One region of the Paenibacillus provencensis genome, then DNA from elsewhere that is predicted to be linked to it. Evidence: a T-box and tRNA genes for the amino acid it is inferred to sense, from the RefSeq annotation. Region 1 holds a T-box; the other holds one or more tRNA genes.
The links. The T-box of region 1 lies ahead of leuS (leucine--tRNA ligase). A T-box ahead of a tRNA ligase gene usually reads a tRNA of that ligase, here a tRNA-Leu.
Positions count from the first base shown of each region.

Region 2: it has a tRNA-Leu gene. The T-box ahead of leuS (leucine--tRNA ligase) is inferred to sense a tRNA for this amino acid. The anticodon was not compared.

Region 1 covers NZ_JBHTKX010000001.1:116,000-119,125, forward strand. Annotated here, with positions in the region: gene ACFQ3J_RS00625 (M3 family oligoendopeptidase) at 1-1,037, shown strand, start outside; T-box leader at 1,095-1,338, shown strand; gene leuS (leucine--tRNA ligase) at 1,465-3,126, shown strand, end outside.
Region 2 covers NZ_JBHTKX010000001.1:280,694-283,819, reverse strand. Annotated here, with positions in the region: gene ACFQ3J_RS01390 (hypothetical protein) at 198-617, opposite strand; gene ACFQ3J_RS01385 (uracil-DNA glycosylase) at 647-1,315, opposite strand; tRNA gene ACFQ3J_RS01380 (tRNA-Leu) at 1,426-1,511, opposite strand; gene ACFQ3J_RS01375 (hypothetical protein) at 2,272-2,490, shown strand; gene ACFQ3J_RS01370 (DUF2905 domain-containing protein) at 2,625-2,846, shown strand; gene ACFQ3J_RS01365 (Lrp/AsnC family transcriptional regulator) at 2,855-3,126, opposite strand, start outside.

The sequences.
Region 1 (3,126 bases):
ATGCTCGCATGAGTCGAATTGGCTATAACGCTGAAATGGTGGAGAAATTCCGGGCTCAAGTGCTGGAGCATATCGTACCCGTAGCCTCCAAGCTCAAGGAGCGTCAGCGTAAACGGATCGGCGTAGATAAGCTCTATTACTATGACGAGAATGTAGTCTTCCCTACAGGGAATGCAACGCCTAAGGGTGATCCGGAATGGATTGTCCAGAACGGGAAGAAGATGTATGATGAGCTGTCACCGGAGATGGGTGAATTTTTCAACTTTATGCTGGACAATGAGCTGATGGATCTGGTCAGCAAAAAAGGAAAGCGCAGCGGCGGATATTGCACGTTCATCTCAGACTACAAAGCACCGTTTATCTTCTCGAACTTTAACGGAACATCCGGAGATATTGACGTTCTGACCCACGAGGCAGGCCACGCGTTCCAGGTGTATCAGAGCCGTGAGCTTGGAGTTCCTGAGTATATGTTCCCCACACATGAAGCAGCCGAAATTCATTCCATGAGTATGGAATTCTTTACTTGGCCATGGATGGATTTGTTCTTCGAGCATGAAGTGGACAAATACCGCTTCGAGCATCTCGCAAGCGGCCTTATCTTTATTCCTTACGGTGTTTCGGTCGATGAATTCCAGCATTTCGTCTATGCCAATCCAGATGCGACTCCAGTAGAACGGAAGCAGGCATGGCGTGAGATCGAACGGAAGTATCTGCCGCACCGTAACTACGAGAACAACAGTTATCTGGAGCAAGGGGGCTTCTGGCATAAACAAGGACACATCTTCAGCTCTCCGTTTTACTATATTGATTACACGCTAGCTCAAATCTGTGCGTTCCAGTTCTGGAAGCGCTCGAGAGAGGATTATGCTGCTGCATGGGCTGATTATTTGAATCTATGTCGTCAAGGAGGAAGCAAATCCTTTACAGAGCTGGTGGCCATTGCGGGCTTGATCTCTCCATTTGAAGAAGGCTGTGTCACCTCGGTGATCGGAACGATTGAGGAATGGCTTGACAATGTGGATGATACGGCACTGTAAAGCGTCAAAATTTGACTTTATGCTTGTCCTTCTTGTATAATGATTCCGATTATTATTGAAATTTCGATGAAGAGGAATAGTAGTAGAGCCTGTGTATTTCAGAGAGCCAGCGGTTGGTGCAAGCTGGTTGCCGGAGCACTATGAACTCGCCTTGGAGATATGAGGTTAAGCTAATTATTCAGTATTTGGTAAGCCTCATCGGTTCACCGCCGTTACAGGGTGCTTAAGGGAGTGGACGACGAAGCACGTATGTCCGCTAACTAGGGTGGTACCACGGGAATTACAACCTCTCGTCCCTAGCGATGACACGCTATGGGATGCGGAGGTTTTTTTGATTATAGAATTCATTAGTTGCAAGCTACATGGCTAGCTGAACCATTCTGTAATCGCGTGGAGAAGTTGGTTATGATGACGAGGAGGATGCACATTGAGTCAGAAAGAACAGCCGAAGCACGGCTATAATCCCCAGGCAATCGAGCCGAAATGGCAGCAGTACTGGGATCAGAACAAGACATTTAAGACAGAGGAAACTTCGGATAAACCGAAATTCTACGCTCTGGATATGTTCCCATATCCTTCAGGCGCAGGTCTGCACGTAGGACATCCAGAGGGCTATACGGCAACAGATATCGTGTCCCGATACAAGAGAATGCGCGGCTACAACGTGCTCCATCCAATGGGCTGGGATGCATTTGGACTTCCGGCAGAGCAGCATGCCATTGATACAGGGCAGCATCCACGGGATATAACCGTGAAGAATGTCAATAACTTCCGTCGTCAGATCAAATCCCTAGGCTTCTCTTATGACTGGGATCGTGAGATCAGCACGACGGATCCTGATTACTATAAATGGACGCAGTGGATCTTTATCCAGCTGTATAAGCGCGGTCTGGCGTACGTATCCGAAGTACCGGTGAACTGGTGTGAGGAGCTTGGAACGGTCCTTGCTAACGAAGAAGTAATCGACGGCAAGAGTGAGCGCGGCGGGTTCCCGGTTGTGCGTAAGCCGATGCGCCAATGGGTGCTGAAGATTACGGAATATGCAGATCGTTTGCTTGATGACCTGGACGAACTGGACTGGGCAGAGAGCATCAAGGATATGCAGCGGAACTGGATCGGAAGATCCAAAGGTGCGGAGGTGACTTTCCCTCTCGAAGGTCATGATGCAGGTGTAACCGTGTTTACTACCCGTCCAGATACCTTGTTCGGTGCAAGCTATGCTGTACTCGCTCCAGAGCATGAGCTGGTTGCAGAGATCACAACAGCTGAACAACGTGAAGCGGTTGAAGCATACATCGAGAAGGCTTCTCGGAAGAGCGATCTGGAGCGCACCGATCTTGCGAAGGAGAAGACGGGTGTATTTACAGGGGCGTATGTCATCAATCCTGTTAACGGGGCAAAACTGCCTGTATGGATTGCAGACTACGTTCTGGCTGGATATGGTACAGGTGCGATCATGGCCGTTCCGGGTCATGACAGCCGCGACTGGGAATTCGCCAAGGAGTTTGGCCTTGAAATTATCGAGGTGGTATCCGGGGGCGATGTGACACAAGAGGCATATACAGGCGACGGAGCTCACGTGAATTCCGGCTTCCTGGATGGTCTGCATAATGAAGAAGCAATTGCCGCAGCTATTTCATGGCTTGAAGAGAACGGCAAAGGTCAAGGAAAAGTGACTTACCGCCTGCGGGACTGGCTGTTCAGCCGTCAGCGTTATTGGGGAGAGCCGATTCCGATTCTGCATCTGGAAGACGGAACGATGAAGACTGTGCCTGAGGATCAGCTGCCATTGGTACTGCCTGATGTAGAGCAAATTAAGCCTTCCGGTACCGGTGAATCTCCACTTGCTAATGTGACGGATTGGATTAATACGGTTGACCCAGAGACAGGCATGAAGGCTCGCCGTGAGACGAATACGATGCCGCAATGGGCCGGAAGCTGCTGGTATTACCTGCGCTTCATTGATCCTCACAATGACAAAGAGCTTGTCTCGAAGGAGAAGCAGCGTGAGTGGCTGCCGGTAGACTTGTATATTGGGGGAGCGGAGCATGCGGTGCTTCATCTTCTGTACGCACGTTTCTGGCACAAA
Region 2 (3,126 bases), 160 kb from region 1:
TTAATTTAAAGTTATACAAGCAGATACTTGGGTGAAAAAAGGGGTTTTATCCAATATTTTATATACAGCAAAAAACCCACCGTTTGCAGCCGGTGAGTTTTTATATATAGAATCATCTCTTGAAGGGACGATTACAGATTACTGTATGATTATTAACACAGGATGATACAAACATAAAATTTTAATTAAAATTAGCGTTATCCTCGCCTTGACCTTACAACGAACGTATACAACTCCTTATCAAGGACTGTCCCATCTTCAAGCACTACATTATTGTTATCATGTGAGCTGATCGTTGTCCGGTACGTAATAAGCTTAACCCCTTTCCACACCGTTACCACAGAATTAAAGTAGATTGCATTATCAAATTGAATCGGCTGCCGCATTACGTATCCGACCGTATGAACAGAGGATCTTGCTCTTTTCTTGCCTTTTCCAAAGGCATCCTCTGGCAATGGATGGATTCGTACAATTTGGCTAAACGGAATCTTGACTCTTTTCGCTCCAACGACAATGATTTCGGCATCTGCATCCCACTTTAGCAATATCCCTTGAACGGGATCTTTACGACCACCTGCTCGTTCCACCAGCACCCTTTGGCCTACCCAGTGCTTCATTTCTCCCGTTCACCTCCGTGTTCGTTTTATTAATTGTCCGAAATTGACCAGTCCACTTGCTTGATTCCTTCTGATTCCAAATAGGCGTTCGCTCGAGAAAACGGATGGCTTCCAAAAAAACCATGCCGAGCTGCAAGCGGACTCGGGTGAGATGATTCAATGACCAGATGACGAGATCGGTCTATGAAAGCTCCCTTCTTCTGCGCATGGCTGCCCCATAACATAAACACTACAGGCTGCTTCCGGACATTCAATTTCTCAATCACCGCATCGGTAAACCACTCCCATCCAATATGGCGATGTGAAGTCGGCTCTCCCTCTCTTACAGTTAATACGTTATTCAGTAAGAGGACACCTTCTTCCGCCCACTCTTTTAAAGAACCATGTGAGGGAATGGGTACTCCAAGATCACTATGTAATTCTTTATATATATTTCGCAAAGACGGAGGTATTCTAACCCCTTTTTTGACGGAAAAACTTAAACCTTCCGCCTGACCCGCTCCATGATATGGATCTTGTCCAATGATTACAACCTTTGTATTCGCATAAGAGGTCAGCTTCAATGCATTGAATATATCTTCCTTCGGAGGATAGATCGTTTGCGTCTTATATTCAAAGGCCAGCTTCTTTCGAAGCTCCTGTATGTAATCCTTATTCATTTCGTCCTGCAGCAGTACATCCCAGTCATTATTAAACATATATTTGCTCTCCTCATCCCAAACTCGCTTTGCTACATGAATTCTACATATAGATATCTAAAAAAATAAGCTGGACTCCTATTAGGAGCCAGCCTATTTCATGTAATGTATGCCGAGGACGGGGGTCGAACCCGTACGATGGTCACCCATCGCAGGATTTTAAGTCCTGTGCGTCTGCCAATTCCGCCACCCCGGCGTATGTGTATAGACTGTCTAACCAAACTCGCTGTAAAGTTAAAGAACAATCCACGACCACTTCTGGATTTCCCAGTAGATCTTCTCAAAAATCCGGTATCTCTTATTATACATGAACAGCCACGTTTTGACAAGCTTTGCGTATACTTTTATATGAGAATTTTGCATAAATCCTTAACAGAATGTGCAAAATCCTGATATGAAATCTTGATAAAACTTAGCAAACAAACTAAAAATAAAGCCCACCTTTTCGAGATGGACTCCTTAACGTATACATAGACCTCAAGAAACAATTTATTCTTCCTGGTCTAAGCGCAGGCTTGGTACAGTTTGCCTTCATGTTCAACATGGATAAGCCAGCCTTCATTCTGGTTTATTCTTCCTTATATCCTTTTTTTCTGCTCGCCATTCGCATCCACCAAGCGATGCCTCCAACACCCGCAGCAATAATTACGGAAAATATAACGATATACCATCCATGAATATTCATTGTGCATTCCTCCTATGATAGTTATACCCATATTATCCGCCACATTAAACTTTTTCACTTATTTCTTAAGATTGTCTCCAAATGTTTAGGCTTCATCCGAATTGGTTTATTTAACTTTAAGATATTTTTTGGATTATTGTAGAAATTTAGAACTAGTTCTGATAGACTACTTGTAGAAATGAAAGTGAAAAACGTGTGATTAAACAACCAGTTTGCAATGTAATTAGACCTGTTTTATTACATTAATTACTGGCATAGGGAGAATAGGCTTATGAATAAAGAAGCGATTATAGCGATGAAACGCAATCAGCAGATTATGGTAAGAAGCAAAGATGGAGCTACATTGACTGGGTTTCCTGTTCCTACAGACCATGCATCCCGGCTCGTGTTAAGAACAACCTGTGGTCCGGTTTGGATCCCTTATGAGGAAGTAGAGCAAATCACCCGAATTATCAGCATTAACCGCTCGAGAAAATTAGCTTTATCTTAACAGCTCTATATAATGTTATCTTACAATGTACGGTTCATAAAATTATAATGAAATGCAGATCATAGATATGGATTAGCTGGGGCTTGGCATCATGGCTCTGGCTATTTTATTATTCAATGAGGTGAGCAAAAGAGATGAACAATATGCCGAAGCTTCTAATATTCCTTGGTGTTGCACTAATTGCTGTCGGATTGATCTGGATGTTTCTAGGAAGATTTATTCAACTTGGTAAACTACCAGGAGATATCTATGTAGATCGAGGAAATTTCAAATTCTATTTCCCCATTGTTACTTGTATCGTTATCAGCCTTATCCTTACGCTTATCTCCTGGATCATCCGTCACTTTATGAAATAAAGCAGCAGTTAGTATTTCGTCCAATAATCCATCCCATCTGATAAAGAGGGCATCGAACGCACCGACTTCTGCTCTTCAGGCTCCCAGCCCTTGAGAATCACGATGTGTTCCGTAGATGATTGGTCCTGCCACGTAATCATCCCTTGTCTTTCTAACTCTCTCAGCGCCTTCCGAATCCCCCCTTCTGTTCTCCCTGTCTTGACTTCCAATTCAGTCATTTGAGGCATACGTCTCCGTTGTCCACAAAAATTGTATAGTATTCGCAGCAGCTTGCGTTCAA